One region of the Streptomyces sp. NPDC056738 genome, then DNA from elsewhere that is predicted to be linked to it. Evidence: riboswitches for the same ligand, from Rfam matches in the RefSeq annotation. Region 1 holds a riboswitch; the other holds the start of a gene.

Region 1 (7,316 bases):
CGCCACCGCCCCCACCTGGGCGAACATCATCGGCGGCCAGCTCACCCTGCTCGACGCGATCGAGCGCCGCATCGACTTCACCGCCGAGGACGGCAGGGAGTACCGACTTGCCGACCGGGAAAGGCTCGCCACCATCGTCGTCCGGCCGCGCGGCTGGCATCTCACCGAGGACCACCTGGAGTTCGACGGCGGACCGGTGCCCGCAGCCCTCGTCGACTTCGGGCTCTACTTCTTCCACTGCGCGCGGCGTCAGATCGACGCCGGGCACGGACCCTACTTCTACCTGCCAAAGCTGGAGAACCGGTACGAGGCACGGCTGTGGAACGACGTCTTCCTCACCGCGCAGGAACTGCTGGGCATCCCCCGGGGCACGATCCGGGCCACGGTCCTCATCGAGACGATCACCGCGGCCTTCGAGATGGAGGAGATCCTCTACGAGCTGCGCGAGCACAGCTCCGGCCTCAACGCGGGCCGGTGGGACTACCTGTTCAGCCTGATCAAGACCCTCGGGCATCGCACCGACTTCCTCCTCCCCGACCGGGCGAAGGTCACCATGACCGCGCCTTTCATGCGGGCATACACCGAACTGCTCGTGCGCACCTGTCACAAGCGCGGCGCCCACGCCATCGGCGGCATGGCGGCCCAGGTGCCGAGCAAGGACCCGGCCACCCACGAGGCGGCGCTCGCCACGGTACGGCTGGACAAGGAGCGCGAGGCGGAGGACGGGTTCGACGGGTCCTGGGTCGCCCATCCCGGGCTCGTCCCGGTGTGCCGTGAGGTGTTCGACGGTGTCCTGGGGGACCGGCCCGACCAGACCGACCGGACGCGGGACGACGTGGACGTCCGGGCCGCGGACCTGCTGTCGGTGCGCCGGATCACCGGACCGCCCACGCCGGAGGGCGTGCGCACCAACATCGCTGTCGCGTTGCGGTACTTCGCCGCCTGGATGCGGGGTCAGGGAGCGGTCGCCCTGTACGGCCTCATGGAGGACGCGGCGACCGCCGAGATCGCCCGCGTGCAGATCTGGCAGTGGCTGCGACACCGGGTGATCGACCGGCTGGGCGTGGTCGACATCCTCGACGAGGAACTCGCCGCGCTCGGATCCGAGTACCCGTGGGCGGACCTCGACGCCGTGCGCGCACTCTTCGAACGCACCGCCCTCAGCGGCGAGTTGCCTCTCTTCTTCACCCCGGACGCCTACTCCGGGCACCTCGTGCGGCACGCGGAGCCCCGATCGTGAGCGCCGGCTTCCGGCGCGTGGGCGTGGTCGGGGGCGGCCGGATGGGCGCGGGCATCGCCGAGGTCTGCGCGCGGGCCGGACTGGACACGGTGGTCTGCGAAGCCGACGCGACAGCCGCCCGCGCAGCCCGCGAACGAGTGGCCTCCTCTCTCGAACGGGCCGTACGCCGAGGCAAGTTGGAGCCACAGGCAGCGCGGGACGCCCTCGCCCGCATCGTCTTCACGGGCACTCTGGACGACCTGGCCGACCGGCAGCTCGTCGTCGAGGCGGTCATCGAGAACGCCGACGCCAAGACCGAGGTGTTCGCCGCCCTCGACAAGACCGTCGAGGATCCGGGTGCGGTGTTCGCGACGAACACCTCCTCCTTGCCGGTGATGCGGCTCGGGATGGCCACGAGCCGTGCCGACCGCGTGGTGGGACTGCACTTCTTCAACCCGGTGCCGGTGCTGCCGCTGGTGGAGGTCGTGGCCTCGCTGCACACCTCGCCGGAGACCGTGACCGCGGTGGAGGACTTCGCCACGGGCACGCTCGGCAAGACGGTGATCCGCTCACGGGACCGAGCCGGCTTCGTCGTCAACGCCCTGCTGATCCCGTACGTACTGGCGGCCGTCCGGATGGCGGAGTCGGGCTTCGCCACGGCGGCCGACATCGACACCGGCATGGAGCTGGGCTGCGCCCATCCGATGGGCCCGCTCAAGCTCGCGGACCTGATCGGCCTGGACACCGTCGCCTCGATCGCGGAATCGCTCTACGACGAGTTCAGGGAACCCCTCTACGCCCCGCCCCCGCTGCTCCAGCGCATGGTCGAGGCGGGACTGCTGGGCCGGAAGACCGGACGGGGATTCCACACCTACGGCCAGGCGACAGCCTGAACATCCTGCCCCGACCGGGCCGAGGGCCGGACCGCACTGCCGACCGAGGGAGCCGGCGGACGCCTCACGGGGGGAGGGCGACGGGAAGCGTGGGGGCGGCGCTTCCCGTCGTCACCGCGCCCGTGTCCCCGTCACCATCCGAATGCCGGACGGGGTCGGCCGCGCGGGCGGATTGCCCTAGGGTGGGCGGTGCAGCTGGTTCGCCCCGTCCGCCAGGCGGGATGCGTCGTAAGAGGGAACCCGGTGGGAATCCGGGACTGCCCCGCAGCGGTGAGCGGGAACGACCGCCGTCATACGCACTGGGTCCGACGAACCGGGCCTGGGAAGCGACGGCCAGTAGGTGTCTCGTATCGCTCGTACGAAGTGTGTACGAGGAGACGTGCCCGTGAGTCCGAAGACCTGCCCGTTGCCCGCGCGCGAAAGGACTCGTGCGCGGATGTCCCGGTGACCTCGTGGGCGGGTCGGCGTACATATCGGACGGAAGATCGCGCCGTGCCGCGCGAGGTCGGTTCCGCCCGGTCCGTCACCCCTTCGCGCTCGCGTCCCGTCACCGGGATCCCAGGGAGATATCTCGCGAAGGAGATTTCCGTGACAGCGAAGTCCGCGACCGCGGCAGCACGGGCCACCGTGTACGGCTACCCCCGCCAGGGACCCGACCGGGAACTGAAGAAGGCGATCGAGGGCTACTGGAAGGGCCGCGTCACCGCCGACGCCCTCCACCGCGCCGCCGCCGACCTCCGCGCCGCGAACTGGCGCCGGCTCACCGAAGCCGGTGTCGACGAGGTCCCGACCGGCGACTTCTCGTACTACGACCACGTCCTCGACACCACCGTCATGGTCGGCGCGATCCCCGCCCGCCATCGGGCCGCCCTGGAGGCGGACGCCCTGGAGGGCTACTTCGCCATGGCGCGCGGTACGCAGGATGTCGCACCGCTGGAGATGACCAAGTGGTTCGACACCAACTACCACTATCTGGTGCCCGAGTTGGGCCCTGACGTGGTCTTCACGGCCGACTCCACCCGGCAGGTCGCCCACCTGAAGGAAGCGCTCGCCCTCGGACTGGACGCCCGTCCGGTCCTGGTCGGGCCGGTCACCTACCTGCTGCTCGCCAAACCCGCCCCGGGCGTGCCCGCGGACTTCGAACCGCTCACGCTGCTGGACCGCCTGCTGCCGGTGTACGCCGAGGTCCTCGCCGACCTGCGCGCGGCCGGAGCCGAGTGGGTCCAGTTGGACGAGCCCGCCCTCGTTCAGGACCGCACCCGGGCCGAACTGGACGCCGCCGCCCACGCCTACCACGCGCTCGGCAGCCTGACCGACCGGCCCAAACTCCTGGTCGCCTCGTACCTCGACCGGCTCGGCGAGGCCCTGCCGGTGCTGGCCAAGGCCCCCGTCGACGGGCTCGCCCTGGACTTCACCGACGCCGCGGCGGCCAACCTCGAGGCCCTCGCGGCCGTGGGCGGTCTGCCCGGCAAGCGACTCATCGCGGGTGTCGTGAACGGCCGCAACATCTGGATCAACGACCTGGCCAAGTCCCTCGCCACCCTCGGCACCCTGCTGGGTCTCGCCGACCAGGTCGACGTGTCGGCGTCGTGTTCCCTCCTCCACGTCCCGCTCGACACGACCGCCGAGCAGGACATCGACCCCCAGATCCTGCGCTGGCTCGCCTTCGCCCGCCAGAAGTCCACCGAGATCGCCACCCTCGCCCAGGGCCTGCGCCTCGGCACCGACGCGATCGCGGGCGAACTCGCCGCGAACCGCGCCGACTTGGCCTCGCGCGTGAACTCACCGATCACACACGACCCCGCCGTCCGGGCCCGCATCACGGCCGTCACGGACGCCGACGGCCGCCGCTCACAGCCCTATGCCCGGCGGGCACCGGCTCAACGAGCCCGTCTCGGCCTTCCCCTGCTGCCGACCACCACGATCGGCTCCTTCCCGCAGACCGGCGAACTGCGCACCGCCCGCGCCGACCTGCGGACGGGACGCATCGACGCGGCAGGCTACGAGGAGCGCATCCGGGCCGAGATCCAGGAGGTCATCGCCTTCCAGGAGAAGACCGGCCTGGACGTCCTGGTGCACGGCGAGCCCGAACGCAACGACATGGTCCAGTACTTCGCCGAGCAGATGACGGGATACCTGGCCACGCGGCACGGTTGGGTGCAGTCCTACGGAACTCGCTACGTCCGTCCGCCGATCCTGGCCGGGGACATCTCCCGCCCCGGACCGATGACCGTGCGCTGGACGACGTACGCCCAGTCGCTCACCTCCCGGCCGGTGAAGGGCATGCTCACCGGCCCGGTCACCATGCTCGCCTGGTCCTTCGTCCGCGACGACCAGCCCCTCGGCGACACCGCCCGACAGGTCGCCCTCGCCCTGCGGGACGAGGTCGACGACCTGGAGACGGCCGGGACTTCGGTGATCCAGGTGGACGAGCCCGCCTTGCGCGAGACGCTGCCACTGCGGGCCGCCGACCGCCCAGCGTACCTCGCGTGGGCGACCGAGGCGTTCCGGCTGACCACCGGAGGCGTACGGCCGGACACCCAGATCCACACCCACATGTGCTACGCCGAGTTCGGGGACATCGTCCAGGCCATCGACGACCTCGACGCCGACGTCATCAGCCTCGAAGCCGCCCGCTCGCACATGCAGGTCGCGCGCGAGCTCGCCGCGCACGGCTATCCGCGTGAGGCCGGGCCCGGCGTGTACGACATCCACTCGCCGCGGGTACCCAGTGCGCAGGAGGCCGCCGCGCTCCTGCGGACCGGGCTCGAGGCCATTCCCGCCGAGCGGTTGTGGGTCAACCCCGACTGCGGCCTGAAGACCCGCGGTTGGCCGGAGACCCGCGCCTCTCTGGAGAACCTGGTCGCCGCCGCCCGCGAGGTTCGCGAGGAACTCTCCGCCCGCTAGCCAGAGGCCCCATCGGCCGGGGGAGGAAGCAGCCACACCGCCTCCTCCCCCGGCCCCGGGTCGAGACCGCGCCGGCTCTCACCAAGTCACCTGGTGTCCGACCGTGCGCCCAGCACCGACCGATGCCATGGATACGACAGGACTCGCCCCCTCACGCGCCGCTCAGTAACGCCACTCTCTTGCACTTGCACGTAATATGCAACAAGCTGTCGGAATCCTTACCGCCTGTTCGCGACAGGGAGCCCCGCCATGCCCCGTCTACTGCCGAGCACCGGACCACAACGCGTCCTCGCCGCCTCGAACTTCGTCTACACCGTCGGCAGCGGCCTGTACCTGACCGCCGGGGTTCTGTACTTCACGGAGGCGGTTCATCTCCCGGCCGGCCAGGTGGGACTCGGACTCGGCGCGGCCGGACTTGCCGCCCTCGCCCTGGGCGTCGCGGTCGGTCATCTGGCGGACCGATACGGAGCACGCGGCGTCTACATCGCCACCCTGGTGGTGCAGGCACTGGCCACGGCCGGCTTCGTGCTGGTGGACGGCTTCTGGTCGTTCCTTCTCGCGATCACCACGGCCGCCGGAGCCAAAGCGGCCGGGAAAGCCGCCCACGGTCCCCTCATCAGGCACTACGGAGGGAACCGGCCGCAGGAGTTCCGCGCCTATCTCCGCGCCGTGACGAACGTCGGCGTCTCCCTCGGTGCCGTGGGAGCGGGGCTGGCCGTCCAGGCCGCCACGCTCACGGCCTATCAGCTCATGGTCATCGGCAACGCGATCGCCTTCGCGGTCTCCGCGGCGCTGCTCGTCGCGCTGCCGCCGGTCACCCCCCTCGCCGCCACCGGCGGTCCCCGCTGGATCGCCCTCAGAGACCACCCCTACCTGCTGCTCACGGCACTCGACGGCATCATGGCCGTCCAGTTCAAAGTCCTCACCGTGGCCATCCCTCTCTGGCTGGTCGGCGCCACCACAGCCCCGCACTGGCTCATCTCGGGGACCATGCTCACCGGCACCCTCATGGTCGTCGCGCTCCAGGTGCGCGCCAGCCGCAACGTCGACTCCCCCACCGCCGGCGGACACGCCTACCGCCGTGCGGGCGTCGCCTTCCTCGTCTCCTGCTCACTGATATCCCTGTCCGCCGGCATCCCCGGGTGGGCCGCCGCGAGCGTGCTCCTCACCGCCGTGGTGATCCACACCGTCGGCGAACTCTGGCATTCCGCCGCCGCCTTCGAGGTGTCCTTCGCCCTCGCCCCGCGGCACGCCACCGGCCAGTACCTGGGCGTGTTCGGTCTGGGCATGGGCCTGGCCGAGGGGCTCGGTCCGGCGTTGCTCATCTCGCTGTGCATCACCTGGGGGCGCCCCGGCTGGTACGTCGTGGGAGCCCTGTTCGCGCTGACAGGTCTGGCAGCACCACCCGCGGTTCGCTGGGCGCTACGCCGTCAGCGTGCCGGGCAGACGACGACCGGTCCCCTGAAGCAGGAGGCACAAGCAGCCTAGGGGTCGACTCCGTCAATCCTTCGAGGGTGCTTGTGGTGCTTCACGGCGCTCGACAGCCAACACCCGGCCGTTCAGGCTTCCTTGTCAGCTCACTTGGCCGCCCTTCGGCCCGATGCCGTTGATCCTGGCCGGAGTTCCGTCCGGGGCGAACGAGTGGTGGAAGGTGAAGGCATGCGGCACGGAGCCGTGGTCGTGGAGGTGCTCCAGCCTGGACACCCCGTCCCGCCAGGTGGGTGTCACGTCGTCGGCGGTCCACCAGCACACGTAGTTCGGGAATCCCGTCCTCTCGAACCAGTCGTAGCGCCGGTTCAGCGCCTCACGATGCAGACCGGTGTACACGGCCTCGAAGGCGGAGCCCAGGTCGGTCCAGAGGGAGAGCGTCGCGGCCAGGGCGGTGGTCTCCACCGTACGGCCCTTGTCGTACCAGGCCGGTACGGCGAACTCGCCCCACGCACCCCAGTCCGCTTCGAAGAGCATGCCCCGGTCACCGCCCGCCGCCTCTGCGCGCGCGAGGTACCCGGGGTGCCGGCCGATCTTCCGGTAGACGGCCTCACCGACGTCGTAGAACTCGCGGGTGAGAGGTGCGGGATCGGCGAGAGGCGACTTCAGGACGCCGAAGGTGTACAGCGCGAGTCGGGGCATGCGTGTCTCCCTGGTCGGGGGGCTGGCGTGGGGCCGGTTCGGCGGCTTGCGCACGGGGGCGAGGGCTCGTAGGGGCGTGACCACTCGCCCCGTCGCGGGGTGGCCCAGCCTGAAGGAACTCCTGCGCGACCGTGGGCGATCGCCGAGGACCAGGTGAAGGTAGCTGC
Region 2 (7,316 bases), 210 kb from region 1:
GAAGAGCTGATCGTCGCCGCTGAGCAACATACGGGCTTGGGCGAGGCTCTGCTCCGCCGCAGGCGCCATTTCCGCTGGTACCTGGTGGATCCACGCGGAAAGCATCTTGATGGCCCGCACCAGGTCGTCGTGGCCGCGGCGCTCGATGAGGGCATCCGCAAGCAGCTTCTGGCTCCCGAGCCCCTCATGGCCCGGCTGGGCCGCAGCGGATTCCAGCAGTGAGATCCCCCCTTCGATGTCGGCAGCATCACGGACTGCGGGGTCGGCGTCGGACCAGCGGTACACCAGCGCGCGCCCACGCACGGCACGCCACGAGTGGATCATCTGGGGCATGGCCGGCGGCTGCTCGGTCTGTGCGATCGCCTCGTCGACGTAGGCGCGGATGCGCTGGGCCGTCGGTCCGCCGGCGGCCAGGAGCTCACGGTCCTGCTCGTAGAGGCAGCACAGGATGGCTGCGAGCGTCATCCTGCTCTCGTCCCCGGCCTCGGTCCAGCTCGGGTGCCGCTGCGCGCTGTTCTGGCCCCCGATCAGGAGGGCATCCCGGCAGTGCATCTCGGCCGACTGCAGGCACCGCCGCTCCCCGCTCAGCGCGCGATGGAACTTGACCGTCGCGCAGTAGAGGTGCCCCCTCAACTGCCGGAACGGCCCGGGCTCGTCGAGGTGCCCCGCACGAAAGAGTCCATACCGGAACTCAACGGGTGGCATCGCGGTCTGCTCGGACCGTGACCAGATCTGCGTCATCCGGCGTCGCAACAAGACCGCCTCGTGGGCCGGCTGCTCGGTAGGAGGGTCCTCTACAAGGTCGTGGAGCGTTGTGGCTTCGGCGAGGAACTCGTCATCGGAGAGTCGCTGCGGGTGATGGGCGAGCAGATGCCGTGCCCGCGCGGCCAGACCTGGGTCAATCATCAGCAGCATCCCCTCGGCTCACCCGTGCACGGGCAATCGGCGGCGGCTTCCACACCGGACTCCCTGCAGCCCGAGCCACGCCGGGCAGGCCCCTCGGCCAGACCCCGCCGACCCTCCCATCGGTGATCGTTTCCAGCCTCGATGGGTGCTCCGTGATCGCACACCACGCCGGTACCCCGCCCACGCAGCCAACCATTCCCCACCTGGACCAGAGCCACGCTCGGTTGCGCCTGGGTACACCTGATCGGTTCCACGACAGGGCCTGGGACGGTCGAACGGGTCGTGAAACTGGGGTAGTTGGGGCAGTTGGCGGCCTGGAGGCGAGACGTGCTCGAGCGGTTGCGCCCCGCCCGGCGCCGACGCACCCCACCGCCGTCAGCCCGGTGGCCGGGGCGGGGGCCGAAGTCGCCGGCGCCCTGGTGTCGTCCTTCCGGTGCCGAGGGGCCGCGTCCCGGACGGCGGTGACACCTCGCTCCGCAGGCTCCCGGTGGACGTGTGATCCGTGTCCTCGCCGCAGCCAGGCCGGAGGAACTGACCGCGCGGGCCGTTCGATCGCGGGACGGGTGTGGTGGGTACGGTGGTTCGGAGGCCGTGGTGACCCGCGCGGCCGGGACGTGGAAGGAACCACCGAGATCATGCGCGTCATCGTGACCCGTCGCCCTGCGCAGGCGTTCGGATGAGCGGCTCCCAGGCATCCGGCCCCGAGGCGTCCGGCCCCCAGGCTTCCGGCGTGGAGGAATCCGTCCTGCTGCGCACCGAAGGACGCGTCGGCCGCATCACCCTCAACCGGCCCAGGGCGCTGAACGCCCTGAACCACGCGATGGTGCGGCGGATCGACCGGGCGCTCACCGCCTGGGAACACGACCCCGCCGTCGAGACCGTCGTCATCACCGGGGCCGGGGAGCGCGGCCTGTGCGCGGGCGGCGACATCCGGGTCGTCCACGACGACGCGCGCGACGCGGACGGCACCGCGTCGGCCGCCTTCTGGCGCGACGAGTACCACCTCAACGCCCGCATTGCCCGCTACCCCAAGCCGTACGTGGCGGTCATGGACGGCATCGTCATGGGCGGCGGCGTCGGGATCTCCGCCCACGGCGGCGTGCGGATCGTCACCGAGCGCTCGCGCGTGGCCATGCCCGAGACCGGCATCGGTTTCGTCCCCGACGTCGGCGGCACCCGTCTGCTCGCCCTCGCCCCGGGCGAACTCGGCACCCATCTCGCCCTGACGGGCGCCTCGATCGGCGCCGGGGACGCGCTGCTGTGCGGCCTCGCCGACCACTTCCTGCCGGCCTCCTCGCTCCAGGGGTTCGTGTCCGACCTCGCCGACCGGCCCGTGGCCGAGGCCGTGGCCGCTCACGCCCGGCCCGCCCCGCCGGCCGAACTCGCCGAGCGGCGCGGGTGGATCGACGCCTGCTACGACGCCGGCTCGGTCGAGGAGATCGTCCGGCGGCTGCTCGCGACCGACGACCCGGCCGCGAAGGAGACGGCGGAGATCCTGCTCGGCAACTCGCCCACCGCTCTGAAGGTCACGCTGGCCTCCCTGCGCCGCGCCCGGCGGCTCGGATCGCTGGAGCGTGTTCTCGACCAGGAGTACCGCGTCTCCTGTGCCGCCCTGTCCGCCCCCGACCTGGTGGAGGGCGTCCGGGCCCAGATCATCGACAAGGACCGCCGGCCGCGCTGGTTCCCGGCCACACTCGCCGAGGTCACCGACGCCGACGTCGAGCGCTTCTTCACGCCGCTGGGCGAGCGTGAACTCGGGCTGTCCGAGGGCGAGTCCGGCACGGGTGCGGGGGCGGAAGAAGGCTGAGGACGGGCGTGTCACCTGGGACGAGAGGAAGATCACCCCGGTCGGCGCGGTCTTGGCCAGGTACGCGCCACGCGGTACGGTCGGTCCGATATCGATGACGTCAAGACGGAAGCCGGTGCAAATCCGGCACGGTCGCGCCACTGTGAACGAGCCGTCCCGGCCACGCCGGGACCTCGTGAGTCAGACCCGTAGGCGGCATCCTGTGCACCACCGAGATGGGACGCGAACTCCCGAGGAGGTCCTGCCATGGCGCAGACCGTCGCTCCGCCGACAGCCACCACCCCCGCTCTCCCCGCCAAGCTGCCGATCGGCGCGATCGTCCCCTGGGCGGCCTTCTTCGGCATCCTGATGCTGGTCCTGCTGTACTTCGTCGGCGCCGAACAGGGCGCCACCTCCGTCGTCTCCGGCGAGGACGTCCACGAGTGGGTGCACGACGCCCGCCACCTGCTCGGCTTCCCCTGCCACTGACGCGAGGAAGAGCACTCGTCATGAACTCCGCAACGGTAAGAAACCTCCTCGTACGCGGCATGCTCGCAGGCCTCGCGGCCGGTGTACTGGCCCTGGTCGTCGCCTACTTGCTCGGTGAACCGAGCGTCGACAGCGCCATCGGCTTCGAGGAGGCGCACTCCCACGCGCACGGGCACGAGGTCGAACTCGTCTCCCGCAGCCTCCAGTCCACCGCGGGCCTGGCCACCGGTGTCCTGGTCTACGGCGTCTCCTTCGGCGGCATCGCGGCGCTCGCCTACTGCTTCGCCCTCGGCCGTGTGGGCCGCTTCGGCCCGCGCGCGACCGCGCTCCTGCTGTCCGGGACCGCGCTCCTCGCCGTGTACGTCGTGCCGTTCCTGAAGTACCCGGCCAACCCGCCGTCGGTCGGCGACCCCGACACCATCGGCAAGCGGACCGCCCTGTACTTCCTGATGATGGTCCTCAGCGTGCTGCTGGCCGTCGCCGCCACCATCCTCGGCAAGCGCCTGGCTCCCGCTCTGGGCGCCTGGTACGCCACCGTCGTCGCGGTGGCCGCGTTCGCCGTGGTGATCGGCCTGGCCTACGCGTTCCTGCCCGCCGTCAACGAGGTCCCCACGGACTTCCCGGCCACGCTGCTGTGGCGCTTCAGGCTCTCCGCCCTGGCCATCCAGACCGTCCTGTGGGGCGGATTCGGCCTGGCCTTCGGCGAGTTGGCCGAACGCATGCTCAACCCCAAGCCCGCGAAGGTACCTTCCGGGCACTCGGTCCCGGCCGCGAGCTGACCGGTCCGGAATGCGAGAGAGCCCCTCGGATGTTCCGAGGGGCTCTCTCGCGTCAGGGCCCTGGAGACATGCCCGAGGCCGGTCTCATCGACGGCCGGCTTCCTGCCGGAGCGCCTCCGCCTCCGGGCCGGGCCCGGCGTCTCGGCGTTCCCGGACCTGTGCGTAGGCCATGAGGCCGAGCAGGACGGCGAGCAGCACGGCCGACGAGCCCGCGGTGCCCAGGTCGAGACCTCCCTTGGCGAGCGGTTTGGTGAGGAAGTCGCCCGCGGTGGCGCCCAGCGGCCGGGTGAGGACGAAGGCGATCCAGAACAGCAGGGCGTTCGACACCGTCGGCACCTTCATCAGCGCGACGAGCACCGCCAGTACGCCGGTGACGAGCAGCGCCCCGCCCAGGTAGCCGAGGCCGGAGCTGTCGGAGAGGAAGTCCCCCATCGACGTACCGAGGGTGTTGGAGACGAGGATCGCCGACCAGAACAGAGCCTCGCCGCGGAAGGTGACGATGTCCCGGATCTGAAAGGTCATCCCGCTCAGTTTCCAGGCGAGGAAGATCGCCAGGAGGAGCGAGACGAGGATCGCCGCTCCCTCGGGGTAGCCCAGACCGAGGCCCTGTGGGCCCCAGCCGAGCGAGGAGGCGCCGCCCGAGAGGTACTTGGCGCTGGCATCGCGGTTCATGAAGTCCGACATCGTGGTGCCGGCCATGCTGGTCGACAGGATCACGGTCCAGTAGAAGAACGGGTTGTACCGGCGGGACCTGAGCTGGACGACCAGCGTCACGACGAAGAGCAGGAACAGCACGATCGTGGTCACGAAGTAGCCGAGCTTGAGGGTCTGGGCGAACAGATCACCCGCCGTCTCACCCAGGGTCGTCGCGGCGATCTTCATGATCCAGAAGGCCAGCGTCACCTCGGGCAGCTTCTTCATCACCGATTTCGTCGTCAAAGGGGTGCTCCTGCGGTGTGTGGGGGATTCGATCTCGGTCGAACCTTGACAAGGTCGACCTGAACGCGTCCTGAACGTGCGCGGCAGGCGTATTGACGTACCGCGCCCGCGGTGATCCCACTCTGGTTCTCGGCACCATCTGTACCTCGCTCGGTAGCGACGCCCGCCCGGCTCGAAGACCCGTGGGGAGCACAGGAGGGCCCAAGAGCGGGAGCACCGGAAGGTTTCCGGTGCTCCTGTGTACGGTGGCCACGCGTGCCGTGTTCATGGCCGGACCGCCGCAACGCCCGCATGGACAGGGCTGGTTGTGGACCGTGCGCGCGGCCGACCGACACCGCTGCGGTCGGCCCGCGCACGCGGCTTCGAGCGGTGGCCGGGCTCCGACCTGCCCCGCCACCGCCGTCCGACTCAGCGGCTTTCGCCGCCGAACACCTTGAGAATGCGCTCCGCCGCGAGCGTGGCCGTCAACTCGCCCTCCCGGACCTGGCGTTCGAGGTCGGGGGCCACCTCCCGTACGGCCCGATCGGCGTGCAGGCGGCCGAGCAGTTCGTCCCGGACCATCGTCCAGGTCCAGTCCACCTGCTGGTCACGGCGCTTCTCGGCGAGGCGGCCGGTCGAGTCGAGCAGCGTCCGGTGCTGCTCCAGGCGGTCCCAGACAGTGTCCAGACCGGCCGACTCACGGGCGCTGCAACTCAGCACCGGCGGCGTCCAGACGGCGTCCTTGCCGTGCATCAGCCGCAGCGCGCCCGCCAGTTCACGTGCCGCCGACTGCGCGTCCCGCTGGTGCGGGCCGTCCGCCTTGTTGACGGCGATCACGTCCGCCAGCTCCAGGACACCCTTCTTGATGCCCTGCAACTGGTCCCCGGTACGTGCCAGCGTCAGCAGGAGGAAGGAGTCGACCATGTTCGCGACCGCGGTCTCGGACTGGCCGACGCCGACCGTCTCCACCAGCACCACGTCGTAGCCGGCCGCCTCCATCACCACGATCGACTCGCGGGTCGCCTTCGCCACCCCGCCGAGCGTCCCGGCCGTGGGGGAGGGGCGGATGAACGCGGCCGGGTCCACGGCCAGGCGCTCCATACGGGTCTTGTCACCGAGGATCGAGCCGCCCGTACGGGTGGAGGACGGGTCGACGGCGAGGACCGCGACCCGGAAGCCGAGCGAGGTCAGCATCGTGCCGAACGCGTCGATGAACGTCGACTTGCCCACGCCCGGCACCCCGCTGACGCCGATGCGCCGGGCCTTCCCGCTGTACGGGAGCAGCTCGGTCAGCAACTCCTGCGCCAGCGCGCGGTGCTGGGGCCGGGTGGACTCGACGAGCGTGATGGCGCGGGCGACCAGCGCCCGCTTCCCGTCGAGCACACCCTTGACATAGGTGTCGAGTGGGATCACAGGTCGTGCCCGAGGTCGGCAGAGAGCCGCTGGACGAGGTCGTACGCCGCGTCCGGGATCACCGTCCCGGGCGGGAAGACCGCCGCCGCGCCCATCTCCAGCAGCGTCGGCACGTCCTGCGGCGGGATGACCCCGCCGACCACGATCATGATGTCCTCCCGGCCCTCCGCCGCCAGTTCCTCGCGCAGCGCCGGTACGAGGGTGAGGTGCCCGGCGGCCAGCGACGAGACGCCCACGATGTGCACGTCCGCCTCCACCGCCTGACGGGCGACCTCACCCGGCGTCTGGAACAGCGGGCCGACGTCGACGTCGAAGCCCAGGTCGGCGAAGGCGGTCGCGATCACCTTCTGGCCGCGGTCGTGACCGTCCTGGCCCATCTTGGCGACCAGGATGCGCGGGCGCCGGCCCTCGGCCTCCTCGAACGCGTCCACCAGCACCCGGGTACGGTCCACGGACGGGGACTCCCCTGCCTCGTTGCGGTACACCCCGGAGATCGTACGGATCTGGCCGGCGTGCCGCCCGTACACCTTCTCCAGGGCGTCGGAGATCTCGCCGACGGTGGCCTTCGCGCGGGCCGCGCGCACCGCCAGCTCCAGCAGGTTGCCCTCACCGGCCGCCGCCCGCGTCAGGTCCTCCAGCGCCTCCTGGACCGCCCGGCCGTCACGCTCGGCCCGCAGCCGGCGCAGCTTCTCGATCTGCTGCGCGCGCACGGAGGAGTTGTCGACCTTGAGCACGTCGATCTGCTCGTCGGTCTCCACGCGGTACTTGTTGACGCCGATGACCGGCTGGCGGCCGGAGTCGATGCGGGCCTGCGTGCGGGCCGCCGCCTCCTCGATCCGGAGCTTCGGGATGCCGGCGTCGATGGCCTGCGCCATGCCGCCCGCGGCCTCGACCTCCTCGATGTGCTGCCAGGCCCGGCGGGCGAGGTCGTACGTCAGCTTCTCCACGTACGCGCTGCCGCCCCACGGGTCGATGACCCGGGTCGTTCCGGACTCCTGCTGGATCATGAGCTGGGTGTTGCGGGC

The links. Region 1 has a riboswitch for cobalamin ahead of metE (5-methyltetrahydropteroyltriglutamate--homocysteine S-methyltransferase). Riboswitches for the same ligand answer to the same signal wherever they lie in the genome.
Region 2: it holds a riboswitch for cobalamin, as region 1 does, so the genes downstream of both, ACFRIC_RS02825 (CbtB-domain containing protein) here and metE (5-methyltetrahydropteroyltriglutamate--homocysteine S-methyltransferase) in region 1, are expected to answer to the same signal.

What each region holds. Positions count from the first base shown of each region.
Region 1 is NZ_JBHTZF010000001.1:479,947-487,262, forward strand. Features, by position in the region: gene aceB (malate synthase A) at 1-1,240, shown strand, start outside; gene ACFRIC_RS01945 (3-hydroxybutyryl-CoA dehydrogenase) at 1,237-2,112, shown strand; cobalamin riboswitch at 2,292-2,534, shown strand; gene metE (5-methyltetrahydropteroyltriglutamate--homocysteine S-methyltransferase) at 2,701-5,019, shown strand; gene ACFRIC_RS01955 (MFS transporter) at 5,269-6,507, shown strand; gene ACFRIC_RS01960 (DUF3291 domain-containing protein) at 6,592-7,149, opposite strand.
Region 2 is NZ_JBHTZF010000001.1:690,833-698,148, reverse strand. Features, by position in the region: gene ACFRIC_RS02835 (CHAT domain-containing protein) at 1-915, opposite strand, end outside; gene ACFRIC_RS02830 (enoyl-CoA hydratase/isomerase family protein) at 1,583-2,713, shown strand; cobalamin riboswitch at 2,774-2,919, shown strand; gene ACFRIC_RS02825 (CbtB-domain containing protein) at 2,960-3,181, shown strand; gene ACFRIC_RS02820 (CbtA family protein) at 3,202-3,960, shown strand; gene ACFRIC_RS02815 (hypothetical protein) at 4,045-4,899, opposite strand; gene meaB (methylmalonyl Co-A mutase-associated GTPase MeaB) at 5,308-6,291, opposite strand; gene scpA (methylmalonyl-CoA mutase) at 6,288-7,316, opposite strand, start outside.